Regions from separate parts of the Oceanibaculum sp. genome, predicted to be linked through region 3. Evidence: predicted binding sites of a transcription regulator. Region 3 holds the regulator's gene; each other region holds the start of a gene.
What was found. Region 3 encodes PhoB, which activates phosphate uptake and scavenging genes when phosphate is short. Its sites were predicted from a motif close to TNTCATAAAACTGTCA; they were not measured.

Region 1: the regulator PhoB is predicted to act here: its motif matches at 2,758-2,773, upstream of MK313_RS14610 (Na/Pi cotransporter family protein).
Region 2: the regulator PhoB is predicted to act here: its motif matches at 2,523-2,538, upstream of phnC (phosphonate ABC transporter ATP-binding protein).
Region 4: the regulator PhoB is predicted to act here: its motif matches at 2,811-2,826, upstream of MK313_RS16485 (flagellar basal body rod C-terminal domain-containing protein).

Annotation. Positions count from the first base shown of each region.
Region 1 covers NZ_JAKUSO010000057.1:15,794-22,928, reverse strand. Annotated here, with positions in the region: partial or broken gene MK313_RS14620 (universal stress protein) at 1-481, shown strand, start outside; gene MK313_RS14615 (GlcG/HbpS family heme-binding protein) at 591-1,028, shown strand; gene MK313_RS14610 (Na/Pi cotransporter family protein) at 1,047-2,672, opposite strand; gene MK313_RS14605 (TAXI family TRAP transporter solute-binding subunit) at 3,018-3,974, opposite strand; gene MK313_RS14600 (transporter substrate-binding domain-containing protein) at 4,242-5,069, shown strand; gene MK313_RS14595 (amino acid ABC transporter ATP-binding protein) at 5,242-5,967, shown strand; gene MK313_RS14590 (amino acid ABC transporter permease) at 5,972-6,655, shown strand; gene MK313_RS14585 (amino acid ABC transporter permease) at 6,665-7,135, shown strand, end outside.
Region 2 covers NZ_JAKUSO010000052.1:82-7,216, forward strand. Annotated here, with positions in the region: partial or broken gene MK313_RS13965 (PhnE/PtxC family ABC transporter permease) at 1-428, opposite strand, end outside; gene phnD (phosphonate ABC transporter substrate-binding protein) at 551-1,534, opposite strand; gene phnC (phosphonate ABC transporter ATP-binding protein) at 1,613-2,473, opposite strand; gene mscL (large conductance mechanosensitive channel protein MscL) at 2,704-3,147, shown strand; gene phnF (phosphonate metabolism transcriptional regulator PhnF) at 3,151-3,885, opposite strand; gene phnG (phosphonate C-P lyase system protein PhnG) at 4,028-4,495, shown strand; gene phnH (phosphonate C-P lyase system protein PhnH) at 4,498-5,097, shown strand; gene MK313_RS14000 (carbon-phosphorus lyase complex subunit PhnI) at 5,101-6,210, shown strand; gene MK313_RS14005 (alpha-D-ribose 1-methylphosphonate 5-phosphate C-P-lyase PhnJ) at 6,212-7,081, shown strand; gene phnK (phosphonate C-P lyase system protein PhnK) at 7,078-7,135, shown strand, end outside.
Region 3 covers NZ_JAKUSO010000004.1:20,819-27,953, forward strand. Annotated here, with positions in the region: gene MK313_RS02560 (murein transglycosylase A) at 1-18, shown strand, start outside; gene MK313_RS02565 ((Fe-S)-binding protein) at 107-892, shown strand; gene MK313_RS02570 (LutB/LldF family L-lactate oxidation iron-sulfur protein) at 897-2,318, shown strand; gene MK313_RS02575 (LutC/YkgG family protein) at 2,318-3,001, shown strand; gene MK313_RS02580 (Smr/MutS family protein) at 3,004-3,624, shown strand; gene MK313_RS02585 (helix-turn-helix domain-containing protein) at 3,621-3,989, shown strand; gene phoB (phosphate regulon transcriptional regulator PhoB) at 4,062-4,763, opposite strand; gene phoU (phosphate signaling complex protein PhoU) at 4,828-5,538, opposite strand; gene MK313_RS02600 (ATP-binding protein) at 5,679-7,058, opposite strand.
Region 4 covers NZ_JAKUSO010000079.1:1,633-8,767, reverse strand. Annotated here, with positions in the region: gene MK313_RS16510 (hypothetical protein) at 1-22, opposite strand, end outside; gene MK313_RS16505 (ferritin-like domain-containing protein) at 169-456, opposite strand; gene MK313_RS16500 (hypothetical protein) at 664-885, shown strand; gene MK313_RS16495 (putative metalloprotease CJM1_0395 family protein) at 977-1,723, shown strand; gene MK313_RS16490 (DMT family transporter) at 1,825-2,751, shown strand; gene MK313_RS16485 (flagellar basal body rod C-terminal domain-containing protein) at 2,856-3,329, shown strand; gene MK313_RS16480 (molybdopterin-binding/glycosyltransferase family 2 protein) at 3,334-4,944, opposite strand; gene MK313_RS16475 (XdhC family protein) at 4,941-5,648, opposite strand; gene MK313_RS16470 (XdhC family protein) at 5,650-5,973, opposite strand; gene MK313_RS16465 (vWA domain-containing protein) at 5,970-7,135, opposite strand, start outside.

The DNA of each region.
Region 1 (7,135 bases), on a different contig from region 3:
GGCGGAAGGACTGGCCCGCGACGGCAATTGCTCCCTGCTGGTCGTCGCGGACAATAGACCGGCGGCATACCGCAAGGCCGTGCTGGGAATCGATATGTCGATCTATGCGCGCTTTGCCGTGTCGATGGTCCTGAGGCTCGCCCCACAGGCCGAGCTTGTCTGCGTGCACGCCCTGCAAGGTGCGGCGACGGAGGCGGCGGGCCAGGCCGCGCAGGCGGCCTTATCCGAATTCATGGCCGACACGCTGGGCAAGCTGCTGCCCCCGGATCAGCAGCAGGCGACGGCCAGCCGGATGGAACTGGTCGTCCGCACCGGCGAACCGCACAGCGTGCTGTCCGGCATCGCCCGCGAGAGGCAGGCTGACCTTCTGGGCGTCGGCATGCGCGGTCGTCCCGCGTCGCTGCGGGCCGGGCTGGGCAGCACGGCGCAGCGGCTGCTGAACGAACCACCCTGCGATGTGCTGGCGGCGAATGCCTGGTAGTACCAATTGCGCGAATCCTCTGTTCCCGCCGATCTCCGCATCCTATAACGCCTGTTCGATCAATCGCGCCGCCCTCCTCAGGCGGCCAATAAGGACAGTGGAGAAACGCATGCTGGATATGACCCTGGAAACCGCCTCACTGATCGCCGACGAGACCCTGCGCAAGGGCCGCGAGATGAAGTTCGCCCCGCTGACCGTGGCCGTGCTGGACGCCGGCGGCCAGCTGAAGGTGCTGAAGCGCGAGGATGGCTGCAGCCTGCTGCGCCCGCAGGTCGCCATGGGCAAGGCGGCGGCGACGCTGGGCTTCGGCTTCGGCGGGCGGGAGTTGGCGCGCCGCGCCGCCAAGATGCCGGCGCTGTTCAACTCGCTGACCGCCATGTCGGAAGGCAATTTCGTGCCGCTGCCCGGTGGCGTGATCGTGAAGAACAAGGATGGCCGCATCCTGGGCGCGGTCGGCGTCACCGGCGACGTGTCGGAGAATGACGAGCTGTGCGCCGTCCACGCCATCGAGAAGGCCGGCCTCGTCGCCGATACCGGCGGCGAATAAAGGCGGCGCGTAAGCCTGCTATGCCGCTTCGAGCGCCGGGCGCGTCCCGGCCTCGAACGGCGCCTTCAGCGCCATTTCGCGCAGCAGCCAGACCAGTCGTTCGAACAGGCCGGTCAGCTGCAGCAGCCCCATCTTCTCGTCGCGGTCGAGCTCCAGCGCGGCATCGTTGAAGAAGCTGCGCCGCACCCCTTCCATCAGTTCGCCCCGGTCGCCGGTGATCCGTTCGATCAGCGCCATATCGTCGGGATCGTCTCCGGCCATCGCCTCGACATAGGACAGCAGCAGGGCATCCAGCCCCTCGGTCAGCGCCTCGCGGATCGCCGCCAGCGCCGTGCTGCCTTGCAGCAGCGGCGCAGCCGCGGCAAAGTCGTACAGCACCGCTTCTATCGAGCCCAGCCGGTCATGCCGGTCCACGATGCGATAGACCCGCTCATGACTGTCCGCCGTCAAATCGCCCTCCGCCAGCCCGGCAATATAGGGCTTCGTCTGGCCATGCACCGAGACGAACGCCTTGTGCAGCGCCTCCAGCCGTGCCTTGCGGGCCGGCGTATCGGCCTGCCGCAACAACTCCGCATAGCGCGGCAGCCGCTCCAGCAGGCGCAGCTGCTCCTTCTCTGTCAGCAGGATCGCGGTCGCGGAATCGCGGGCCGTCTCCGGGCTGAGATAGGCGAGCTGGCTGTCGCTCTCCTGCGGCGAGGGCGGGCAGCGACGGGCCAGCAGCTGCTCCACGAGGCCGATCAGCGGGAACAGGAACAGCGCCGTCACACTGTTGAAGACGAGGTAGCTGAGCGCCAGCTGCTGCGGCACATCGGAGGAGACTGCCCGCAGCAGCGCCATGACCAGCGGCACGCCGAAAACATGCTCGGCAACGAACAGCGCCAGTAGCAGGACGCAGCCGGTCAGGTTGAAGCCAAGCTGGAACAGCGCCATGCGCCGCGCCGTCCCCTGCACCCCGCCGGCCAGCAGATAGGTGACGATGCCGCTGCCCAGGTTGGTGCCATAGATCACCAGCATCGCCTGCTCGAAACTGAACAGTCCGCTACCCAGAAAGCCGATACCCAGCAGCGCCACGGTGATGGAGGACTGGCAGGCCGCCGACAGGGCAGCCCCGATCAGGAAGGCCGCCGACAGCGAGCCATTGAGGGTTGCCATCAGCGCCATCACATCGTCGGACTGGGCGAGCGGCACCGTACCGGACTTTAGCAGCACCAGCCCGTAATAGAGCAGGCACAGGCCGAAGATGGCACTCAGCGCCGCCTTCCAGTGCTGCAGCCGGCCCTGCGTCAGCAGGATTCCGGTCAGCCCCAGCGCCAGCATGACGACGATGCGGATATCCAGCGTGACCAGCAGCAGGATGAGTGCGCTGCCGATATTGCCGCCCATCAGGATCGGCAGGGCGCGGCGCGGCTCGATCATGCGCGCCGTCAGCAGCCCGACCAGGATGAAGGTGACGATGGCGGTGCTCTGGATCATCGCGCCCAGCACCGCGCCCCAGGACAGGCCCAGCAGGGGATAGGCGGCGACGCGCGACAGGATCAGCTGCACGCTGCGCCCGACCATGTTGCGCAGGTTGGAGGTCAGCAGATCCTTGCCGACAAAGAACAGCCCCAGGCCAGCCAGAATGCTGGCAAGAGTCAACGCCATGGACAGCCTGCCCTTCCCAGATGCCCCGTGCGGATCAGCGGCGGATAGTGTCGCAGCGCCCGGCGCCGCGCAATGAAGCGGTCGATGAATTTTTCATGACAGGACAAGGGCCAGCGAGCACAAGAAAAGACCGGGAACCCGAAGGTTCCCGGTCCATCCCGCAGGCCGCCCATTGGCGACAAACCCAAACGGCCCGCGAAGCCCGATAACGATTCCTGATTTATGGCCCCCCAGTACGGTGTGGGGTCGCATAACATTCAGCGATCAGAATATCCGGTGCTTCGTGGTCCGGAAAATTGATTGTTTTGGTCAAACCAATCGCAAAAAGCGATTGCTAAAAGTGCCTTACAGCAGCCCCTTCTCCGTCAGGTAACGGACCACGCCCGGATGGATCATCGCCTTGTCCGGCGCGCCTTCCGCCGTGTTGGCCGGCGTCGTCTCCGCCGCCTGATCGAGCTTCGCCGTCAGGGCCGGGCCGGCCTTGTCGATGGCTGCGATCAGCCGGTAGGCCACATCCTCCGGCAGGTCGGTGCGGGTCAGCACGAAATTCCACGAGCCCACGGTCTGCACCGCTTCCGCCTGGCCGGCATAGCTGCCGGCAGGCAACTGCATCGGCTTCAGGAAGCTGTGCTTCGCACGAACCTTTGCCACCTGTTCCGGCGTCAGGCCGATGAACCGCGCGCCCGCCGGCCCTTCCGACACCTTCACGAAGCCCGGCCAGCCGACGCCGGCGCCCCACAACGCCACCGCCTCGCCCCCGATCACCTTGGGCGGGGACTCCGAGGCGCGCTTCACGAAGACCGCGTCGAAATCGCGCCGCATGTCGAGGCCCAGCCCGTCCAGTACATAATTCGCCATGACGACAAGGCCGGATGCCTCGGTGCCGAACACCACCGTCCTGCCCTTCAGATCCTCGATGGTCGTCGCCTCCACATCGCCACGCACGGCGAACATGCCGGGGCTGGAATACATCGCCGTCAGGATTTTCAGCTCCGACTTCGGCTGGCCGATCCCCGCCAGCGCCTCATAGGCGGAGGTACCCTGTACCAGCGCGATATCCAGTTCGCCCTTTTCCAGCAGCGGCAGATTCTCACCCGTCCCGCGGGTCGAACGCGGTTCGACCTTCAGACCCGGATCGGCCGCATTGATCGCCTCGGCCAGTGCATTGCCATACAGGCTGAATCCACCGCCCTGGGTCGAGGTGCCCAGCGTCACACCAACCGGCTCCGCTGCCGCCTGGGGAACATTCGTCATCGCTGTCACCATCAGCACCGCCAGAAAGGCACCAACAGACTTGCGCATCCTTTTCATGGCCTCCGCTCCATCGTTTTAACCGTTGCGGAGTGAAATGGACTGGTAAGCGGTGCTGTCAACTTTTTGGCCATCTGCGCAAGAATTGGTCAGGACAGCGGGCGGAAATGCTCCTACGCTGGGCGAATAGCCCCAGATGAGCGCACAGAATGCCAGCGTCGGGCTGGCCTGCCGTGCATGGCACGGCGATTGCTGACAGGTGAACGCCGCCCCGTTCGCGTGGGCACCCTTATTCAGGCAAATCTGGGAGATTGCGACATGAAACTACTGGCCGGCGCGACCTGCGCCCTGCTGCTCGCCGCTGCCGCTGTGCAGGCGGCGCCGCTGAAGACCGGCGTGGACGGCACCTTCGCACCGCACGCCATGCCGAATCTGAGCGGCGGCGTCGAGGGCTTCAATATCGACCTCGCCAACGAGATCGGCAAGCGCACCGGACGCGGCGTGACCATCGAGGCCACCCAGTTTTCCGGCCTGCTGCCGGGCCTGCAGGCCGGCACCTATGATTTCATCGCCGCCCCGACCACGGTGACCAAGGAGCGCGCGGAGAACCTGCTGTTCACCGAAGGCTACCTGAACACCGACTACCAGTTCGTCACCAAGGCCGGCACGCCGGACATCAAGGATCTGGCCGAGCTGAAGGACAAGGTGATCGCGGTCAATCGCGGCTCCGCCTATGACAGCTGGGTGCGCGGCCTCGCCGACAAGATCGGCTGGAAGGTGGAAACCTTCGGCACCAACACCGATGCGATCCAGGCCGTGATTTCCGGCCGCGCCTACGCCAACGTCGCCGGCAACACGGTCGCTGCGTGGGCGGTGAAGAAGAACCCGCAGATCAAGCTGTCCTACCTGCATTCCACCGGCCTCGTCTGGGCCGCGCCGATCCGCAAGGACAATGCGGAGATGCGCAAGCTGGTGGAAAACGCCATCGAGTGCATGAAGCTGGACGGCACCATGGCCGCGATGCACGAAAAGTGGTTCGGCACCAAGCCGGCGGCCGGCTCTGCGGCGGTCACGGTCTATCCGGGCTATGGCGTGCCGGGCATGACCGGCTACGACCCGACCGAACACACGCCGTCCTGCGGCTGATCGTTTACGACCCCTTCCTGTCATGCCCGGGCCTGACCCGGGCATCCAGGGGCGGCGCCTTGCCTGAGGCGGTGCACAACCGTCCAGGCCGGTGAAGGCTGGATTGCTGGGTCAAGCCCGGCAATGACATTTCTGTTGAGTTAGGAGTCCCCACTTGTCCAACCCCGCCGCCATGCTGGATATTGCCGGCCTGCGGAAGAATTACGCCGACCTTGAAGTGCTGAAGGGCATCGACCTTGCCGTGGCGCCGCAGGAGCTGGTGTTCGTCATCGGCCCGTCCGGCTCCGGCAAGAGCACGCTGCTGCGCTGCTGCAACCTGCTGGAAGTGCCGGATGAGGGCTCGATCCGCGTCGATGGCGTGGAGCTGCTGGACCCGCGGACCGACATCAACCGCATGCGCCAGCGTATCGGCATGGTGTTCCAGTCCTTCAACCTCTACCCGCATATGAGCGTGCTGGCGAATGTCATGCTGGCGCTGCGCAAGGTGCTGAAGAAAAGCAAGGCTGAGGCACGCGAGATCGCCGAGGCAGCGCTGGCGCGCGTCGGGCTGGCCGACAAGCTGGACTCCTACCCCGCCCAGCTGTCCGGCGGGCAGCAGCAGCGCGCGGCGATTGCCCGCGCGATGGCGCTGGAGCCGAAGATCATGCTGTTCGACGAGCCGACCTCCGCGCTGGACCCGGAACTGGTCGGCAGCGTGCTGCAGGTGATGCATGAACTGCGCGACGCCGGCATGACCATGATGGTGGTCAGCCACGAGATGCGCTTCGCCCGCGACGCCGCCGACCGCGTGGTGTTCATGGATGGCGGGGTGATCGTCGAGCAGGGTCCGCCGGCCCGGATATTCGGGTCGCCCGGGCACGAGCGCACCCGCGCCTTTCTCGCGAACTTCCAGGCGTAACGCCATGAGCGGGCTGGATATTTTCCTCGACGCCTTCTTCAACCAGAAGGTCATCGACAGATACCTGCCGGATATCCTCTGGGGCATGGTAGTGACCGTGCAGGCCGCCGCCGCGGTGGTCGTCACCGGCATCCTGGCGGGTCTGCTGCTGGCGGCGATCCGCAGCTTCCACATCAGGCCGCTGAACTGGCTGATCGTCGGCTTCGTCGATATCTTCCGCGCGCTGCCGCCGCTGGTCGTCATCCTGATCGTCTATTTCGGGCTGCCCAATGTCGGCATCAACCTGTCCAGCTTCGCCGTGCTGTGGCTGGTGCTCTCGCTGGTGCTGGCGGCATTTTCCGAGGAAATCTTCTGGGCCGGCATCGCCTCGATCCGCAAAGGGCAGTGGGAAGCCGCGCGCTCGACCGGCCTGACGCTCGCCCAGACGCTGGCCTATATCATCCTGCCGCAGGCGGTGCGCCTGACCGTGCCGCCGCTGACCAACCGCACCATCGCCATCACCAAGAACACGGCGCTGGGGGCGGTCATCGGCGTGCCGGAAATCCTGATGCAGGCGCAGACCGCGCAGAGCTTTTCCGGCAATGCGACGCCGCTGCTGCTGGGCTCGCTCGCCTATGTCGCGCTGTTCGTGCCGGTGGTGATCCTGGGGCGCTGGCTGGAAACCCGCTTCGCCTGGGACCGGGCGTAGGAGCCACGCATGGACCTGCTGCTCGACCAGTTCTTCAACATCAACATCATGCGCCAGGTGCTGCCGCTGCTGCTGCGCGGGCTGGGTATGACGCTGCTGCTGTGCCTCGCGGTGATCCCGCTGGGCCTTGTCGGCGGCCTCGTGATCGCGCTGGTCTGCCGCAGCCGCTACCGGCCGGTGCGCTGGGCGGCCTTCGCGCTGGTCGATTTCTTCCGCGCCGTGCCGCCGCTGGTGCTGCTGATCTTCATCTATGCCGGCCTGCCCTTCGTGGGGGTGCGCCCCTCGCCCTTCCTGGCGGTGTGCCTGGCCTTCTTCCTGAACACCGGCGCCTATTACGGCGAGATCTACCGCGCCGGAATCGAAAGCATCGGCAAGGGCCAGTGGGAAGCGGCGCGCAGCAGCGGCCTGACGCTGCCGCAGACACTCACCTACGTCATCATCCCGCAGGCCGTGCGCAACGTGCTGCCGGACCTCGTCTCC
Region 2 (7,135 bases), on a different contig from region 3:
CCGAGGCCGACCGCGACCACGAACAGCATGGCGAAGACCATCTCGTTGATCGCGCGCAGCATGTCCATCAGGCGTCGCACCGGCTGGTTGATCCACCAGGGGGCGATGTTCTCGGACGCCAGCAGCGCGAAGGGAACGGCGGCGACGATCGACAGCACCGTGCCCCACAGCGCGATCTGGATCGTGATCAGCATCTCCTCGACATAGAATTCCCACTGGCGGAAATCCGGCGGGAAGAAATCCTTGGCGAAGGTCGCCATGTTGCCGGCATCGCGGATCAGGTCCAGCGGACGCATCTCCGCCCCTTCCCAGGACCAGATCAGCACGGCCAGGAACAGACCCCAGCCGAGATAGCTCAGCAGCGATTTCTTCAGGTCGCGGGGCGGCAGCGCCAGCGCGGCGTCGGCAGCGCCTGTCCGGGTCGTCATGGCCATCTCCTTGGTGGAGGCAATGGGTTTGGGGCGGCGGAAGTGGGTCATGGCAGAAAGATCGGATTCAAAAACTGGGGCCGGCGCGGTTTCCCGGCGCCGGCCTCCAGTCGTTGCGGACCTTAGTTGGTCTTCATCTTCTTGTTCAGCGCGTCGAGCTGGGCGTTGATCTCGCCGAGCTTCTGCTGCTTCTCGGCCGCCGCCATCTTGTCGTCATTCTCGATCCGGGTCTTGGAGCGGAACAGCTCAAGCTGGCGGATCGGGATCAGCTGATCGTTGCTGCTCTCACGGAACGGCGCCCAGGACAGGCCGGCCAGCACCTTCTTCTCAGCTTCGACGTTCGGGCCCTTCACGCCGTAATCCATGAAGAAAGCCTTGATCTTGCTCTTGGCCTCGGCCGGCAGGTCGGCGCGCCAGACAATCGGGTCGGACGGGATCAGCGGGGAGCGCCAGATCTCCTTGATCTGGGCATACTTCTCCGGGAAGTTCTGCTTGATCCGGTCCATGCTCTCGGTGTTGTTGGTCGCGATATCGACCTGGCGGTTGGCAACGGCCAGCGCATTGGTCTCATGGTTGGCGGTGACCATGCGCTTGAAATGCTGCTTGGCATCGATGCCGTTCAGCGCGAACACATAGTAGCTCGGCACCAGGAAGCCGGAGGTCGAGTTGGGATCGCCATTGCCGAAGGTGTAGTCCTTGCCGTTCTCGACCACGGCCTTCAGATCGTTGACCGGCACGTCCTTGTGCGCAATCAGCAGCGAGTAGTAGCCGGCGCTGCCATCAGCGGCGACGGTCTGCACGAAGATCTCGCCATTGGCGCGGTCCACGGCTTCCATGGCCGACTTGTTGCCGTACCAGGCGACATCGACCTTCTTGAAGCGCATGCCCTCGATGATGCCGGCATAATCCGGCGCGAAATAGGCATTCACCTTCATGCCCAGCTTCTTCTCCATGTCGGAGAGGAAGGGCTGCCAGACAGTCTTCAGATTCTGCGAGGATTCGGTCGAGATGATGCCGAAGTTCAGCTCCTTCATCTCGGCCGCCTGCGCACCGGCGGTCAGCGCGGTCATCGCGACCACGGCACCCGCAAGCATTTTGCGAAGCATTCCACTACCTCCTGATTTCGTCACCGGAAAGTCCCGGTCTTTCGCGTCCTTCCCCCGAAGGTCACGCAACAGCCGCCGTCAGTGCGCGGCCACCAGGGCCGGGGAAGCCGCGACGGGCTCCGGCCTCTGATTCCTGATGAAGTCGCCGAGGATCAGCTCCTCGCTGTCGGCGCCGTAAAGCTCGCGCAGGAAGTCCGGCGTCAGCGCCTCGCTCGGCCCGTCATAGATGATCTCGCCGGCCCGCATGGCGACGGTGCGCGGGCAGTAGCGCAGCGCGTAATCCACCTGATGCAGGGACACGACGACGGTGATGCCGTCCTCGCGGTTGATGGTCGCAAGGATCTCCATGACACGGCGCGCCGATTCCGGGTCCAGCGAGGCAATAGGCTCGTCCGCCAGCACGACCTCCGCCTGCTGCACCAGCGCGCGGGCAATGGCGGCGCGCTGCTGCTGGCCGCCCGACAGGGTGGAGGCGCGCTGCGCCACATACTGGTCCATGCCGACGCGCGCCAGCGCCTGCATCGCCATCAGCTTCTCGTCGCGGGTAAACAGGCCGAGCGTGCCGCGCCAGGCCGGTATGCGGCCCAGCACGCCGGTGACCACATTGGTCAGTACCGACAGCCGGTTCACCAGATTGAACTGCTGGAAGACGAAGCCGATATGCGCGCGGATGCGGCGGACGTCGCGGGATACCGCGCCACCCGACTGCACCGTCTCGCCCAGGATGCGGACCTCGCCCTTGCCGCCCTGGCCCTTACCACTGGCCGGATCGCCACCAACCAGCCCGGCGACATGGCGCAGCAGGGTGGACTTGCCGGAGCCGGAAGCGCCGATCAGCGCCACCATCTCGCCCTTCTGGACAAGCAGCGACACGTCGTTCAGGGCGCGCGTTTGCCCGAAAGTCTTGCTGAGGCCGGAAACCGTGATCGCGGTTGACATACCATCCCCGTCAGTGGTGCGGATCGGTGTCCGGTGTATCAGCCGCCCGTTACGGTTCGGTGACGCTTACTTGACGAATTTGCAATGCTTTCCCCAGCCGACTTGGCCTGTTATGCCGTCAGCCGATAAGCCTATGAAAATCGTGGAAATTCGGATTAGGCTGCAGGAAGTGCCCTTGATCGTGGGGCGCTATGGGCCGGAATGAAGGCCGGGATGAAGGAGAAATGAGGATGAGCGACGACAAGAAGAGCGTACTGAAGGAATTCAGGACCTTCGCCATGCGCGGCAACGTGATCGACCTTGCGGTCGGCGTTGTGATCGGCACCGCCTTCGGCGGCATCGTCTCCTCGCTGGTCAATGACGTCATCATGCCGCCCTTCGGCGTGCTGCTGGGCGGGCTGGACTTCTCCAACTACTTCATCACCCTGGGTGAGGGCGACTTTGCCAGCCTGCAGGAAGCCAAGGAGGCCGGCGTCGCCACGCTGGCCTATGGCAAGTTCGTCAACACCATCGTGAACTTCGTGATCATCGCCTTCGCGATCTTCATGGTGGTGCGGCAGATCAACCGGCTCTCAGCCAAGGAAGAGGCAAAGCCGTCCGCCCCGCCCGCGCCGCCGCGCCAGGAAGTGCTGCTGGAGGAAATCCGCGACCTGCTGAAACAGCCGCGCCCGTAACCGCTAATCTTCCGGCGTGTCGAAGACGAGCTGCACCCGCTCTGACGCAAAGCGCACATAACCGTAGCGCACCGGCACGCCGTCCAGATCGGCATCGACCGCCTCGACCAGCAGGATCGGCCGGGTGCGCGGCTGCGCCAGCATGGCCGCCTCATCCTCACTCGGCATGCGGGCGGTGATGCGGGTCAGCTTACGGCGATAATCCGTAACCCCATGCGCGCGCAGCATCTCGGTGACGGAGCCCTTTTCTCCATAGACCGACGCCGCGTTCGGGAACCGGTCAGCCGGGAAGTAATTATTGCCATAGGTGATCGGCCTGCCATCGGCGGCCCCCAGCATGCGCAGCATGATGCAGGGCGCGCCAGGCGCGATATTCAGCCGCTCCGCGACCTCTTGACTGGCCGGCAGCGTGGCGCTGTCGATCAGCCGTCCGGCAGGAATCCGGTTCTGCGCCGACACGATCTCGGAGAAGCGCGTGCGCTCGCTCAGCGCGTAATCCAGCACATGCTCCTGCACGAAGGAGCCGCGCCCCTGCTCGATGCGCACCAGCCCGTTGGCCTCCAGCGCCTCCATCGCGCGGCGCAGCGTATGCCGGTTCACCCGGAAGCGCTCGGCCAGCTGCTTTTCCGTCGGCAGCCGGTCGCCGGGCTCGAACCGCCCCTCAGCGATATCCTGGGTGATCGCCTGTTCGATCTGCCGCCACAGCGCGACACCGTCCCCGCGCGATAAATCCTGCATCCTTACCTCTGCTTTCCGGCGCACCCGCTCAACCGCTTCGTCACAGGAAATGCACAACTTGCCCCCTTTACGAAACCGGGGCGCGGGAGCATAGTGATGAAAATTGATACGGATGTCTATACAAATTTACCAGAGGTATAGAATGGCGTCCCCGACACCGACACAGCCGGCAGGACAGGCCGAGCGGCAGCGCTGGATGTCCGTGCTCGCCAAGGCCGAGCCGAAGGCGCTGGAAGCGCTGTGGCAGCAGGTTGGTTCTGCCCAGGACTTCTCCTATCTGCGCCAGCCGGAGACCGGCATGGTCATGGTGCGCGGCCGCGCCGGCGGCACCGGCCAGCGTTTCAATCTGGGCGAGATGACGATGACCCGCTGCGCCGTGCGGCTGCCCGATGGCCGGGTCGGCCATGGCTATGTCGGCGGGCGCGACCGCCAGCATGCGACACGCGCCGCCCTGATCGACGCGCTGATGCAGGACACCGCGCAGCGTGACTCGCTCGACGCCGCGATCATCGCGCCGCTGGAGCAGGCCGCCCGGGAGGCGCGCGAGACGGCCTCGCGCAAGGCCGCGGCCACGAAGGTCGATTTCTTCACCATGGTGCGCGGGGAATGACGATGACAGACACGCTGCTCGCCGGTTTCAACGACACCACGCTGGACAGCCAGCGCGCCTTCCGCGCCGCACTCGACGCGCTGTCCCGCCCCGGCCGCATCGTCACGATGCCGGACCTGCTGCCGGACGCCGCGCCACAGCCGCTGATGCCGGCCACCGCCGCGCTGGCGCTGGCGCTGTTCGATTACGAGACACCGGTCTGGCTGGACGAAGCCGCCGATACGCCCGCCGTGCGCGACTGGCTGCGCTTCCATTGCGGCAGCCCGCTGGTCAGCGACAAGGCGCAGGCGCGCTTCGCCCTGCTGGCCGGCACGCCGGAGACGCTGTCGGGTTTCGATGCCGGTACCGACGCCTATCCCGACCGCTCCGCCACGCTGATCCGGCAGGTGGAAAGCCTGTCGGACGGGCCGGCCTATCGCCTGAGCGGCCCCGGCATCGCGCAGGAAGAAACATTGAAGATCAATGCGCTGCACGCCGGCTTCGACTCTGACTGGCAGAAAAACGCGAAACTATTTCCACGCGGGCTGGACCTGTTTCTGGTCGCCGGCCATCAGCTGGCCGGCCTGCCACGCACCACACGCATCGACCGGATGGAGGGCTGAGCCATGTATGTCGCCGTAAAGGGCGGGCAGCGCGCCATCGAGAATTCCCGCAAGCTGCTGGCGGAGGAGCGGCGCGGCGACCCCGCCGTGCCTGAGATCACGCTGGCGCAGATCGACGAGCAGCTGTCGCTCGCCGTGGACCGCGTCATGGCGGAAGGCGCGCTCTATGACCGCGAGTTGGCGGCGCTGGCCGTGAAGCAGGCGCGCGGCGACATCATCGAGGCGATCTTCCTGCTGCGCGCCTACCGCACCACCCTGCCCCGCCTCGGCTATGCGGAGGCGATCGACACCGCGCGCATGGCGGTCCGGCGGCGCATCTCCGCGACCTACAAGGATCTACCGGGCGGCCAGGTGCTGGGGCCGACCTTCGACTACACGCTGCGCCTGCTGGATTTCGACCTGGCTGAAGGCGGCAGCCTGCCGGCCACCGAGGAAGCGCCGGAGCCGCTGGACGGGTCGATGCCACGCGTCGCCGACATCCTTGGCCATGATGGGCTGATCGAGCCGGAGAATGCGGATGACGCGAAAGAGGTTGGCGACCTGACCCGCGATCCGATGACCTTCCCCGCCGACCGCGATGTCCGGCTGCAGGCGCTGGCGCGCGGCGACGAGGGCTTCCTGCTGTCGCTGGGCTATTCCACCCAGCGCGGCTATGGCAAGAACCATCCCTTCGCCGGCGAGATCCGCATGGGCGAGGTTGCCGTTGAGTTCGTGCCGGAGGAGCTGGGCTTCCCCATCGAGATCGCCGAGATCACCGTCACCGAATGCCAGATGGTGAACCAGTTCCAGGGATCGGCCACCGAGGCGCCGAAATTCACCCGCGGCTATGGGCTGACCTTCGGCCATTGCGAGCGCAAGGCGATGGCGATGTCGCTGGTGGACCGCTCGCTGCGCGCCTCTGAACTGGGCGAGTCGGTAAAGGCGCCGGCACAGGACCAGGAGTTCGTGCTGTACCACGCCGACAATGTGGAGGCGTCGGGCTTCACCCAGCATCTGAAGCTGCCGCATTACGTCGATTTCCAGGCGGAGCTGGTGCTGGTGCGCAAGATGCGCGAGGCCGCCGCCAACCAGGCGGCAGCAGCCGAGCGCGATATCGAGGAGGCGGCGGACTGAGATGAGCAAGGTTGAGGGCTATAATTTCGCCTATCTCGACGAGCAGACGAAGCGGATGATCCGCCGCTCGATCCTGAAGGCGGTCGCGATCCCCGGCTATCAGGTGCCGTTCGGCAGCCGCGAGATGCCGCTGCCCTATGGCTGGGGCACCGGTGGCATCCAGGTGACCGCCGCCGTGATCGGCCCGGACGACACGCTGAAGGTGATCGACCAGGGGGCCGACGACACCACCAACGCGGTGAACATCCGCAGCTTCTTCGAGCAGACGACCGGTGTGGCGACCACCGACAAGACGCGCGAGGCAACGCTGATCCAGACCCGCCACCGCATCCCGGAGGCGCCGCTGGCCGAGGGCCAGATCATGGTCTATCAGGTGCCGATCCCGGAGCCACTGCGCTGGCTGGAACCGCGCGAGACCGAGACCCGCAAGATGCACGGGTTGGCCGATTACGGCGTCATGCATGTGAAGCTGTATGAGGATATCGCGCATTACGGCCATATCTCCACCGCCTACGATTATCCGGTGCGGGTGAATGGCCGCTATGTGATGAGCCCCAGCCCGATCCCGAAATTCGACAATCCGAAGCTGGATAATTCGCCGGCACTGCAGCTGTTCGGTGCAGGCCGGGAGAAGCGCATCTACGCGATCCCGCCCTATACCAAGGTCGAGAGCCTGGATTTCGAGGATCACCCCTTCCAGATCGAGAAGTGGGACCGCGCCTGCGCCATTTGCGGGGCCACCGATTCCTATCTCGACGAGATCGTGACCGACGACAAGGGCGGGCGGATCTTCGTCTGCTCCGACACGGATTATTGCGGTGAGCGCGTGGCCGCCGGCCATCGCGGCGCGGAAGAGGAGCAAGCGGCATGACCCCGCTTCTGACAGTCAGCGGACTGACCAAGAGCTATGGCGCCCATACCGGCT
Region 3 (7,135 bases):
CTGGCGCCGGCTTCCTGACTGGTAATACCGGTCCGGCTTGTCAAGCAACTCGGCAACCGTCATCTTAGCGGCGAAGCAAGAAATGCCACGGCAGGAAGAGCCCGCAATGGTTGAGGAAGCGCCGCAGAAGAAGCCCCGGGTCGGGCTGTTCGTCACCTGTCTCGTCGATCTGTTCCGCCCGTCCGTCGGTTTTGCTGCGATCCGGCTGCTGGAGCAGGTGGGCTGCATTGTGGAGGTGCCGGAGGCGCAGACCTGCTGCGGCCAGCCGGCCTATAATTCGGGCGATTTCCAGGACACGAAGGACATCGCGCGCAACACCATCCGCGCCTTCGAGGGTTTCGATTACGTGGTCGCCCCTTCCGGCTCCTGTGCCGGGATGCTGCGCGATCATTATGCCGAATTGTTCAAGGAGGATGCCGAATGGGGGCCACGCGCCCATCATGTCGGCCACCGCACCCATGAGCTGGTCTCCTTCCTTGTCGATGTGATGGGGATGAAGGGCGTCGAGGCGCATTTCGACGGTACGGTGACCTATCACGACAGCTGTTCCGGCCTGCGCGAGCTGGGCGTGAAGCAGCAGCCGCGCAGCCTGCTCGGCTCGGTTGAAGGGTTGAAGCTGAAGGAACTGCCGGGTGCGGAAACCTGCTGCGGGTTCGGCGGCACCTTCTGCATCAAGTACCCTGACATTTCCGACCGCATGGTCTCCGACAAGGCCGACGACATCGTGAAGACCGGTGCCGGGACCCTGCTGGCCGGCGATCTCGGCTGCCTGCTGAACATGGCCGGCAAGCTGAAGCGGCGCGGCGAGAAAGTGCAGGTCCGCCATGTTGCCGAGGTGCTGGCCGGTATGACCGATCAGCCTGCCATCGGCGAACCCGGACGCGGGAGCTGACGCCATGCAGCCCACCAGCCACGCCTTCAAGGACAATGCCCACACCGCACTGCATGACGAGCGGCTGCAGCGCGCGCTGGGCAACATGCGCGCCGGCTTCCAGGACAAGCGCCGTGCGGCCATCGACAGGTTGCCGGAGTTCGAGGCGCTGCGCGACCAGGGCCGCGACATCAAGAACCATACGCTGGCCCATCTCGATTATTACCTGGAGCGCTTTGAGCGCCGGGTGACCGAGAATGGCGGCCATGTGCACTGGGCACGCACGCCGCAGGAAGCGCGCGAAAAAATCCTGGAAATCTGCCGCTCGGTGGAGGCGAAGACCGTCACCAAGGGCAAGTCGATGATCGCCGAGGAGATCGCGCTGAACGATTTCCTGGAAGAAAGCGGGATCGAGCCGATCGAGACCGATCTGGGCGAATATATCATCCAGATTCGCAAGGAACCGCCCAGCCACATCATCGCGCCGGCGGTGCATCTGAACCAGTCGGATGTCGAGGAAAGCTTCCGCAAGATCCACACCGACCTGCCAGCCGACCGGCCGCTGTCGGAGCCGCGCCAGCTGCTCGACGAGGCACGCGCGAAACTACGGAACAGGTTCATCAAGGCCGATGTCGGTATTACCGGGGCCAACTTCCTGATCGCCGAGACCGGCTCGACCGTCATAGTGACCAACGAGGGCAATGGCGACCTGACCCAGACCCTCCCCCGAATCCATATCGTGCTGGCCAGCCTGGAAAAGACTGTGCCGACGCTGGAGGATGCGGCCACGATCATGCGCCTGCTGGCCCGCTCGGCCACCGGGCAGGAAATGTCGGTCTATACTACCTTCTCCACCGGGCCGCGGCGGCCGGAGGATCTGGACGGGCCGGAACAGTTCCATGTCGTGCTGCTGGATAATGGCCGCAGCGCCATGCTGGGCACCGAATTCCAGGAAATGCTGCGCTGTATCCGCTGCTCGGCCTGCATGAATCACTGCCCGGTTTACAGCGCGGTTGGCGGCCATGCCTATGGCTGGGTCTATCCCGGGCCGATGGGCGCGGTGCTGACCCCGACCCTGGTCGGTGTCGAGGAGGCCGGGCACCTGCCGAACGCCTCCACCTTCTGCGGGCGCTGCGAGAGCGTATGCCCGATGCGTATTCCGCTGCCGAAGATGATGCGGCATTGGCGCAAGCGGGAATATGAACGCAAGCTGTCACCGGCCCCCTACCGCTCGGGCCTCGCCCTCTGGGCGTTCTTCGCCAAGCGGCCGGCGCTCTATCAGCGCCTGACCGGCATTGCCATGAAGCTGCTTGGCCGGTTCGGCCGGGATAAGGGGCGGTTCCGGTCGCTGCCGCTGGCCGGGGGCTGGACTTCGGTGCGCGACATGCCCGCCCCGCAGGGTCGCACCTTCCAGGAGCTTTACCGCGAAAAGAAGGGGGCCGCCTGATGCCCGACATGTCCCCGCGCGATCAGATCCTGGCCGGCATCCGCCGGTCGCTTGGCCGCAGTGCGCTGGACGGCGAGCCGGCGGCGCAGCTGGAACAGCGGATCGCGGAGCACAGGCCGAACCTGATCCCGCAGCGGGCGCAGCTGCCGCACGACCAGCAGGTCACCCTGTTCGTCGAGATGGCTGAAGGCGTGCAGGCCACCATCAGCCAGGTCGCGGATGCCGCAGAGGTCCCTGACGCCATCGCCGAGTATCTGGCGCAGCATAATCTGCCGGCCGAATTGCGCGTGGCGCCGGATGCCTGGCTGTCCGGCCTTCCCTGGGACAAGCGCCCGACCCTGACCATCAATACCGGCAAGGCCGAGGAGCCGGATACGGCCAGCGTGACCCCGGCCTTTGCCGGCATTGCCGAGACCGGCACGCTGATGCTGACCTCCGGCCCGCACAGCCCGACCACACTGAACCTGCTGCCCGAGACCCATATCGTGGTGCTGAAGAAGAGCCAGATCGTCGGTTCCTACGAGGATGGCTGGGCGCGGCTGCGCGATGCGCAGGCGAAGGATTCCATGCCGCGCACGGTGAATTTCATCACCGGCCCGTCGCGCACCGGCGATATCGAGCAGAAGATCCTGATGGGCGCCCACGGACCGCGCCGGCTGCACATTGTCCTGATCGACGGCTAGGCATGGCCCGGCGGCGCGCCAGCAAGGACGAGGCTGAGCTTTTCCGCCAGGTCGTGAAGGACGCCAAGCCGCTGCCGCAGGATAAGCGCCTGCGGCTGGGCATGCTGGATGAGCTGCCGCCGGAACCGGTTCCCGCCGTGCCCGAGGCCGAAGGCATGGCGCCGGCCAGCCGCAAGCGCGGTCGGGTGTCAAAGGATGAGCCACTTCCTCAGCCGGTCGCACCGCCGGTCAAGGCGCCGGTCGTTCTGCCGACCCTGAAGCATGACAGCGCGCCGGGGCTCGACAAGCGCAGCCAGATGCGCCTGAAGCGCGGCCAGGTCGCCATTGAGGCGCGCATCGATCTGCATGGCATGACGCAGGATGCCGCCCATGTGGCGCTGAACGGATTCATCGCCCGGTCGCAGGCGCGCGGGCTGCGCTGCGTGCTGGTGATCACCGGCAAGGGGACGCGGCGTGACGAATTCGGCCGTTACGAAGCCGGTGTGCTGAAGCGCGAGGTGCCGCGCTGGCTGAATGAGGGCGGCAACCGCGAGAAGGTGCTGGCCTTCGTCCATGCGCAGCCGAAGGATGGCGGGGGCGGCGCGCTCTATGTCCTGCTGCGACGGGTGCGGGAGGAGGCATGACGCCGTTCGGGGAAAGGCTGCGGGCGCTGCGCGCCGCGCGTGGCGTTACACTGAAGGAGATGGCGGCGGCGCTGCAGGTCTCCTCGGCCTATCTCTCGGCGCTGGAGCATGGCCATCGCGGCCGGCCCACCGACGGGCTGATCCATCAGATCTGCGGTTATTTTGGGCTCATCTGGGACGATGCGGAAGCGCTGAATCGGCTGGCGGAGATATCCCATCCGCGCGTCACCATCGACACGGCCGGCCTGTCGCCAAGCGCCACCAGGCTGGCGCACCAGCTGGCGCGGAAGATCGGGATCCTGGACGAGGAGAGGCTCGCGGCGCTCTTGAGCCAGCTCGAAGACTCGCCGAAAAAGCCGGAATGACAGGGCGATAAACGGCAATAAAATAATATTTTACATTAATTTCTTATATAGAGTCGACGCACTGATGGGGTGTCAGGCGAATTGCGGCGCGACGGCATCCAGCGCATAGCCGGCCGACCGGACGGTGCGGATCGGATCACCCTCGGCATCCTCGTTCAGTGCCTTGCGCAGGCGGCGGATATGCACATCCACGGTGCGCGGCTCGACATAGACATCCGCTCCCCAGACCGAATCCAGCAGCTGCTCGCGGGAGAAGACGCGGCCCTGATGCTCCAGGAAATGGCGCAGCAGGCGGAATTCGGTCGGCCCCAGATGCACATCGCGGTCGCCGCGCTTCACCTTGTGGGCGGCAACGTCCATGACGATGTCGCCGCAGCGCAGCGTCTCGGCATCGGCGGCAGGCCGGGCGCGGCGCATGACGGCGCGGACGCGGGCCAGCAGTTCGCTGGGGCTGAAGGGCTTGGTGACGTAATCGTCGGCGCCGGCATTCAGGCCTCGTACTCGGTCGCCTTCCTCGCCGCGGGCCGTCAGCATGATGATCGGGATGCTGCGGGTCTGCGGGGTGCGGCGCAGCCGGCGGCAGACCTCGATGCCGGACAGCAGCGGCAGCATCCAGTCCAGCAGGATCAGGTCGGGCCGGCGCTCGGTGGCCAGCAGCAGCCCTTCCTCGCCGTCGCGCGCTTCGAGGACCTGGAAGCCCTCGCGCTCCAAATTGTAGCTGAGTAGCGTGACGATCGCGGCTTCGTCTTCGACAATCAGGATCAGCGGCTTCATCGTGTGGTCCAATCTCGGCAGGCCTCAAGGGAAAAAGGCCAGTGGAAATGTTTCAAACCGTAGGTCAGTTCTCCGGCTCGACGACGGTGAACGCGCTGGTGTCGCCCTTCGGCCGCTCGGCGGTCAGCGGCCGGCCGGTTACCTGGTAGTACAGCGTCTCGGCGATATTGGTGGCGTGGTCACCGATGCGCTCAATGTTCTTCGCCATGAACAGAAGATGCGTGCAGGGCGTGATGTTGCGCGGGTCTTCCATCATGTAGGTCAGCAGCTCGCGGAACAGGCTGGTGTACATCTCGTCCACCTCCTCGTCCCGGCGCCAGACCAGCAGGGCCTTTTCGGCATCCTGTTCGACATAGGCGTCCAGCACTTCCTTCAGGATCTGCTGCACCATCCGGCCCATGCGCGGAATACCTGTCGCGGGCCGTGCCGGCGGCACCTGGTTCAGGGCGACTGCCCGCTTGGAAATGTTCGCGGCGTAGTCGCCAATGCGCTCCAGATCGGCGGAAATCTTCAGCGCGCCAACAACGCGGCGCAGATCCTCGGCCAGCGGCTGGCGCAGTGCCAGCATGCGAACCGTCAGATCGTTCACATCATGCTCCAGGCTGTCGATCTTCAGATCGCCCTGGATCACCCGCTCGGCGATGGTGCTGTCGCGCTTCGCCAGGGACTGGATGCAGTCCTGCACCTGCGTCTCCACCAGCCCGCCCATCTGCGAGATGAGATTCATCAGCCGCTTCAATTCCTCGTCGAAGGATTTCACGGTATGGGTGGGCATGAGACTTCCTTTCCAAGGGCATGATCGATGGCGGACCGTGCGCCTGCGCTATCAATAACGGGCTTGCACGGCATAAATACTACGTTTCGATGACGCTTTTATTACATCGACATCGAATCGGGGGTTTTCGCGGCGGCCGTTCAGCCCGCGGATGCGGCGACCGGCAGATAGACGGTGAAGGCGCTGCCCTTGCCGACCTGGCTGTCGACGGAAAGCGCCCCCCGGTGGCGGCTGACGATGTGCTTCACGATGGCAAGGCCAAGACCGGTGCCGCCAAGATCGCGGCTGCGCGCCTTGTCGACCCGGTAGAACCGTTCGGTCAGGCGCGGAATATGCTCGCGCGGGATGCCCTCGCCCTGGTCCTGAACACGGATCAGGACCGCGCCATGCGGTGCCTTGGGGAAGGCTGCCGGTACGCTGTCGGCGCGCCGGGCCGTCACCCGGATCGGGGTGCCGGGTCGGCCATATTTGGTCGCATTGTCGATCAGGTTCTGCGCCACCTGCGCCAGCTCGTCCTCGTCGCCGGTGACCGGCGGCAGCCCGTCCTCGATATCGAGCTGGATGTCCATGTCCTTGGTCGCCGCCTGCATGTCCAGCGTCGCCTTCACGCTGGACAGAATGCGCGACAGGTCGGCCAGCCCGCGCGGCGGCGTATGCTCGTTCAGCTCGATCCGCGAGAGCGACAGCAAGTCGTTCACCAGCCGCGACATGCGCAGGCTCTGCTCATGCATGATTTCCAGGAACCGCTCATGCGCTTCCGGATCGTCCTTGGCCGGGCCGCGCAGCGTCTCGATGAAGCCGACCAGCGTGGAGAGCGGCGTGCGCAGCTCATGGCTCGCATTGGCAACGAAATCGGCGCGCATCTGCTCCGTGCGCTTCATCGCCGTCAGCTCGTGCATCAGGATCAGCGCCCGGCTGTCATCCGGCCCCGGTTCGCGCAATGGTTCGACACTGACGGCGAAACTGCGCTCGATGGGGACCAGCATGGTCATCTCGACAGTGCGGCCCTGCCCCTGTTCAAGGGCTGTCTCCACCGCCTTCAGCACCTCCGGATGGCGCAGATTGCTGGCTACCGCCCTGCCCGCCAGCGCCTCGCCGAAGATCTCGCGGGCGGCCCGGTTGGTGGCCACGATGGTTGCCTCGGCATCGATCAGCAGCAGCGGGTCGGGCAGCGATTCCAGCGCGACATGGGCGGCATGGAGGCGCTGCCGCAGGGCGCCCAGATTTTCCGCCTGCACGCGATGCAGCGATTCGATGCGGCCGGCCAGCGGGGCGAGCGGGCTGTTCGGCTCGATCTCCGCCGAACCACCCTCAACCGCCGCTTCCAGCCGGGCAATGCGCTGAAAATGACGCTGCACCAGCAGCGCGAAGATGCCGGGAGAAATCGCCCAGCCCAGCAGGGCGGGCCAGCCATTCAGCTGGCCGCCGGCGACCAGCACCAGCAGCACCAGCCCGACAGGCAGGGACAGCAGCAGGCTGGTCTTGACGATCGCGGAGCGCGACAGTCGGGTTGCGGGCATGGGGGCCTCGGGCTGGCGGAAGGCTTAACGGAACCTACAGCATAGGCCGGCAGGGATGCCGCCGGTCAACCGCCATA
Region 4 (7,135 bases), on a different contig from region 3:
CCATATTACGGAAAAGAGACATGCAAACCCCCCGTTTGCTAACAATCCTGACGGATATCCAAAATCCGTTCGGACTATAGCCACGGGGGTTTGCGGTTTTATTACAGGATGACGAATTTGTTCATTATGCGCGCCGAACAGTGCGAGAATAGAGGGCGCGCGGGACGATCAATGCTCGTCAATATCGCCCTTCTTGTAGAGAAATTCGTCCATGTACTTGGCGAAATGCTCATTATTGCGGCGCAGCCATTCCAGCCCCATGCAGGCATGCTCGATCTCTTCGCGCATATTGTGCAGCAGGATTTCCTTCAGGCTCTCATCCTCGCAATCGTCCGCGCGCTGCCGGTACCAGTCCACGGCTTCCAGCTCTTCGATGACCGAGACGATGGCATGATGCATCGTCAGAGTTTCCTTGCTGAGGCGTTCGCGCGGGGCGTGCAGGTTTTCGCTCGACATCTGGCTTTGTCTCCTGGGTTCCGGTGATGGCTGATGGGCGAAACGGAAAGACTGTCCGTGGCGCTTTCGATAACGCCACTTTGATTACAATCGTTCCAAAAAGGTAGTCCACGCGACGGTGCGAGGCAACGTAAACCACGTTCATTCTTTGTTAGGGATATCGCCCTATATTCTTCGCCAAGGTTACCAATCAATGAGGGAATCGCCATGAATGTAGGAAGCGCAACCGGTGCCCAGTCACTCGCCATCGCGGGTCTGCGCTCCGAACAGCAGCAGGCCCAGGTGACCGCGCAGGGCGCTGCCGCCAATCTGCAGGCCGCCGGCGACATCGCGCGCGGCGCAGGCCAGGCGGGGGCACAGCAGGGCGCGCAACAGCCGGCCGCACCGGCGGGTTCCGGCCGGGGCACCAACCTGGACATCAGCGTCTAGGATCGCTGCGGAGGCGGCAGTCTTTTGACTTGCCGCCTTCACAAGCATACTCTTTTCCGCCAGCGAACGGCGGGAAGAGGTGGTGATCGCAATGATTGCGTCACTTGCCGGCACGATCAGCTACACAGCGCCCGGCGCAACCGCGTCATCCGGGGCGCTTTCTGGCGCCTCAACGCAGGATTCGACGGCGCCGCAGCCGCAAACTCAGGCTGCTGGCAACCAGACGCCCGCTGCTGAAGCTGAAAATCAATCAGCGCAGAGCGGCAATGGCCGGCTGATCGACCTTCAGACCTTCAGTGCCGCCAGCAGTTCCGAGGAAGAAGAGACCACCGACCCCTCCGGCCTTACCGAGGAAGAGCGGGCGCAGGTCGATGAGCTGAAGCAGACCGACCGCAAGGTGCGCGCGCACGAACAGGCGCATGCCGCTGCCGGCGGTGCCTACGCAAGTTCTCCATCCTATGAGTACGAGAACGGCCCGGATGGCAACCGCTACGCCATTGGCGGCGAGGTTTCCATCGATGTATCGCCGGTTTCCGGCGATCCCGAAGCCACCATCCAGAAGATGGAGATCGTGAAGCGCGCCGCCCTGGCGCCTGCCGAGCCATCGCCGCAGGACCGTGCCGTTGCCGCCCAGGCCGACCAGACCCGGCTGAAGGCGCAGGCCGAACTGCGCGAGCAGCGGAACGAGGAACAGCAGGCAGCCTCTGAGGAAGGCGAAGGGATAGGCAATCCCTTGACGCAGCAAGCAGCGCAGCAGGCCGGGCGCGCTGCCGGCGCATACGCCCAGACGGCGCAGAACTTCGATACCATCATCTCGCAGATCAATATCGCCGCCTGACTGCCGGTATAGGCATGGCAGAACTGTGCAGACGGTCTCTTGCCCTGCGCGCCGATCATTTCTAATGCTGGCGAACCTTCAGCTCTTTTCGGAGCCTGTCCTTGACCGACCAGCGGATCTTCACCGCGCCGCCAGGCGCGTCTCCCCTGCCTGCTCCCTTGCCGGCGAGCGGTTTCGTGCTGCTGGTGCTGCTGACCTTGTTCTGGGGGATCAACTGGCCGGCCATGAAGCTGGCGCTGACCGGCATCGCGCCCTTCACCTTCCGCACCCTTTGCCTGTTCGTCGGCGGCTTCTCGCTGCTGGCTTTCGCGCTGGCGAAGCGCCAGACCATCCGCATCGCCGCGGCGGACCTGAAGCCGCTGCTGATTGCCAGCCTGCTGAACGTCACCGGCTGGCACCTGTTCTCCGCCTATGGGCTGTTGCAGGTGCAGGCGGGCAGGGGGGCGATCATCGCCTTCACCATGCCGATCTGGGCCTCGATCCTGGCCAGCCTGGTGCTGAAGGAGGCCTTCACGCTGCGCAAGCTCATCGGGCTTGTCCTCGGCATTGGTGGGCTGGCGGTACTGATCGGGCCGGAGATGGCCCGGCTGGGCGCAGCACCCATCGGCTCCCTGCTGATGCTGGGCGCGGCCCTGACCTGGGCGATGGGCACCATCGTGACCAAGCGGCAAAGCTGGCAGATCGGCACGGTGGCGCTGACCGGCTGGCAGCTGACCCTTGGCGGCCTGCCAATCTTCCTCGGCGCGCTGCTCATCGATCCGGCGCCTGATTTCGCCGGGCTGCGTGGCGAAGTGCTGTGGGCCGCACTCTATGCCGCGCTGATCCCGATGATCTTCTGCCACTGGGCCTGGTTCCGCATCGTCGATCTGTTTCCGGCCAGCATTGCCGCCATCGGCACGCTGGCGATCCCGGTGGTTGGCGTGCTGTCGAGTGCCCTGGTACTGGGCGAGCCTATCGGGCTGACCGAGATCGCCGCCCTCTTGCTCGTCATGGCCGGGCTGTCCGTGGTGCTGCTGCGGCGCCGATGATGCTCACTATTGCGTGAGCACAGCCTGCAAGGCTTGCCTTAGCGGGGGCTAAGCCTTACTTTAGGATTTGTGAAAAGAGACCTCCTCAATTCACGGGTGAAGGCATGAGCTTTATTGACGGTATCGGATCGGCACTCTCGGGCGCTGCGGCGGCGACCAACCGCTTCAATGTCAGCGCCAACAATGTTGCCAATATTCAGAGCCGCGCCGTGGCACCGGAAGAGACGAACCGGCCGCTGGACAGCACCGCTCAGCCTGAGGAAACCCAGGGCTTCCAGCCGCTGCGCGCCATCGACCAGAGCCAGGAAGGCGGCGGCGTCCAGTCCACCACCCGGCCGATCACGCCAGCCTCCATCCCGGTTCTCCAGGAAACCGCGCCGGAAGAACAGGGTGAAACCCGGACTGGTCAGCAGCAGACCGGCGAGACAGGCCAGGAGGGCGTGAGCTTCCTGCCGAACGTCGATCCGGCAAATGAAGTGGTGCAGCAGATCACCAGCCAGCGCCAGTTCGAAGCCAATTTGCGCACCGTGCAGACCGGCCTGCAGCTGAACCAGTCGCTGCTCGACATCAACAGCTGACGATTTAGCTGGCCTGATAACGCGTCAGCGCGTCCGGCGTGTCGATATCGATCAGCACGCCGTCCTCCTCCATTTCGACCTCGACCACCAGATCGGCATGCGCGCCGATCAGGTGTTTCGCACCGACATCGCCGGCTAGCGCCGCCATTTCCGGCAGGAAGCGCTTGCCCCACAGCACCGGGTTGCCGCGCTTGCCCTTGTGGGTTGGCACGCAGATCTCGCGGCCCTCGACCGGATCGAAGGCAGCAATCAGCCGGTCGATCATTACGGGCGAGATGCGCGGCATGTCGCCCAGGCAGACCAGCACACCGTCGATATCGGCGGGCAGGGCAGAGATACCGGCCTTCAGCGAGGTGCTGAGCCCTGCCGCATAATCCGGATTGTGTACGAAGGCGATATCGCCGGGCAGGGCCTTCTTCACCCGGTCGGCTTCATGCCCGGTGACGATGGTGACCGGACCGGCCCTGGACGCCCGGACGATCTCTACCACCCGTGCCACCATCGGCTTGCCGTCGATCTCCGCCAGCAGCTTGTTCTGTGCCCCCATGCGGCGCGACTGCCCGGCGGCCAGGATCAGCACGGCGATGCGCGGGGCTTTACGGGGTGCGGTATTCATCTTGTGCCCATCCTCGCGCGGCAGAGGCCGGCTGGCGATCTCCTTCAGCAGGCCGCCAACGCCCATGCGCATGATATCGGTGCGCGTAACCGGCAGTCCGGCGACAAGCCGTTGCAGCACCCAGTCGAACCCGTTCAGCTTCGGCGAGCGCGCGCAGCCCGGCATGCCGATGACCGGCGTATCGCCGATATGGCCCAGCAGCAGCAGGTTGCCGGGATCGACTGGCATGCCGAAATGATCCACCGTCCCGCCGGCCTCGACAATGGCGGCGGGCAGCACATCGCGCCGGTCCACCACGGCGGAGGCGCCGAACAGCAGCACCATATCGCAGCCGGCGGCGATCTGCTGGCGGATCGCGGCGGCGGTCGCTGCCGTGTCATGGGCGCAGCGCAACTCTTCCCCCAGCCCGGCGCCCATGCGTTCCAGCCGGGCCGCCGTGATTCGCGCGGTATTGTCCAGCACGCTGGGCTTGGTGGCGGGCAGGGCGGTCTGCACCAGCCCGGCACGCACCGGCCGGAAGGCCACAACATGCACCTTGCCGGCCAATAATTCGCACTGTTCAAGCGCCGCTTCGGGGGCAGCGAAGGGGATGATCTTCACCGTGCCGATCATCTGGCCCTTTTCCACCACCTCATAGGGGGGCAGCAGGGCGACCGTCAGCGCCTCATCGATCAGGTTCACCGCGTCCAGTGCGGCCGGGTCATAGGTCAGCAGACCGTCCGCGGTAGCAATCAGGTTGCAGCGCCCGGTGAAGGGGGCCGTCGTCTCCGTACCATCGCCCGCCATCACAGCAGCGAGACGGGATGCTGCCTTGTCTTCCGGCACGTCGCCCGGTTCCAGCCGCGCAGCGACGACCTGCGACACACCAGCCGCGCGCAACGCCGCGATATCCTCCGCCGCCAGCACGCGGCCCTTCTTCAGCGCCTTGCCGGGCAGCCGGTGGCTGTGCGCCAGGATGGCACCCTCGGCCTCATCCAGCGGCGTATCGCCGAAGATCATGCGGCTTTCACCTCAGCCTCCGGCGCGCGGCGCAGAACTTCAGTGATTTCGGCCAGCGCGGAAATGGCGATCTCCGCCGGTGTGATGGCGCCGATATCGAGACCGAGCGGCCCGTGGATGCGCTGAAAATCCGCCTCGCCGAATCCCGCTTCCGTGAGTCGTTCCAACCGCTTGGCGTGCGTCTTTCGACTGCCAAGACAGCCGATATAGAAGGCGTCCGACTTCAGCGCGACCATAAGCGCCGGATCGTCCAGCTTCGGATCGTGGGTCAGCGTGACCACGGCGGTGCGCCGGTTCGGCTTCAGATCCTCCAGCGCCTCGTCTGGCCAGCGGTCATCCAGCGTGATGCCGGGGAAGCGCTCATCAGTGGCGAAGGCACGGCGCGGATCGACAATCACCACCTGATAACCGGCGATAGCCGCCATCGGCGCCAGCGCCTGCGCGATATGCACCGCCCCGACCAGAATCAGGCGCAGCGGCGGATTATGGACATGCACGAAATAGCCGCCCTCGATCATGCCGCTGCGATCCTCGGCGAGGCTGCGACGGACCTCGGCCAGCGGCGCCGCGTCCAATTCCAGCGCGCCCAATACCTCCTGCGGGGTCACGACGGCCTGCTGGCCGCCCTCGATGCGGGTCACCAGCGCCACCGGGCGTTTCGCCGCGCGCTCCTCCAGCAGGCGTTTCAGGATTGCCGGCTGCATCTCAATCCACCCGCTCGACGAAGACCTGCACCTTGCCGCCGCAGGCAAGGCCGACTTCCCAGGCCTGTTCGTTGGTGACACCGAAATCCAGCAGCTTCGGCGCGCCGCCCTGCATGACCTGCAGCGCCTCATGCACCACCGCACCCTCGATGCAGCCGCCAGAGACCGAGCCGATCATCCGCCGGTCCTCGTCAACCGCCAGCTGGCTGCCGACCGGGCGCGGGGAGGAGCCCCAGGTGCTGACCACCGTGGCCAGCGCCACCTGCTTGCCGGAGGCCCGCCACTGCGCCGCCTGTTCCAGAATGTCTTCCGCGGGATTGTTCATGCCACTTCCTCCATGCGCCGGAGCCAGGGTGCCATGCCGGCGCCCCGCCGCGTCTCGGGCCTGCTGAGCGCCTCGGCCAGGGCGCCGAGGCTTTCCAGATTATGCACCGGGCGGAACTCGTCGACATGCGGCAGGATCGCCCGGACCCCTAGAGATTTGGGCGCGAAGCCATCGAAGCGCAACAGCGGGTTCAGCCAGATCAGCCGCTGGCAGGACCGGCGCAGCCGCTCGACCTCCTCTGCCACGCCATCGCCGGCATCGCGGTCCAGCCCGTCGGTAATCAGCAGCACCACCGCCCCCTGGCCCAGCACACGGCGCGACCAGAGCCGGTTGAAGCCCTCGATGCAGGCACCGATGCGCGTGCCGCCAGACCAGTCACCGACCGCCTCGCCGACCTTCGACAGCGCCTCATCCACATCGCGCTTGCGCAGGTATCGCGTCACATTGGTCAGCCGCGTTCCGAACAGGAAGGTGTGCACCCGGTCGCGGTCGTTGGTCAGCGCATGCATGAAATGCAGCAGCATGCGGGAATAGCGGCTCATCGAGCCGGAAATGTCGCACAGGATCACCAGCGCCGGCGGCCGGGTGCGGCGCTTCTTCAGCTCCAGCGGAATGACATCGCCGCCGCTGCGCAGGGCACCGCGCAGCGTGGCCCGCAGGTCGACAGCACCGCCGGCGGAAGAGGGGGCGAAGCGCCGCGTGCGCATCTCCGCGATGGGCAGGACGAGGCGGCGCAGCATGGATTGCGCCTGCCGCACCTCGTCACCGCTCATCTTCTCGAAATCCATCGACTGCAGCATCTCCTTGTCGGAGGCGGTGAAGGCCGCGTCGATTTCCAGCTTCTCCTCGTCGGCCTCGTCGGCCAGCACCGCCTCATTGCCCTGCATCAGCGCCTCGGCGAGGCGGCGGTTCATCTCCGCGGCATCGGGCTGCGGCTGGTCGAGCTGCAGCTGCGGCAGCACCAGCTGCATCATGCGCTCCAGCAGCCGGGGATTGCGCCAAAACACATGGAAGGCCTGGTCAAAAATCTCGCGCTGGTCCTGCCGGTTCACGAAGACGGCGTGCAGCGCCCAGTAGAAATCGTCGCGCCTCCCCATGCCGACCGCCCGCACCGCCGATATCGCGTCCAGCACCTTGCCGGGGCCGATGGGCAGGCCCGCCA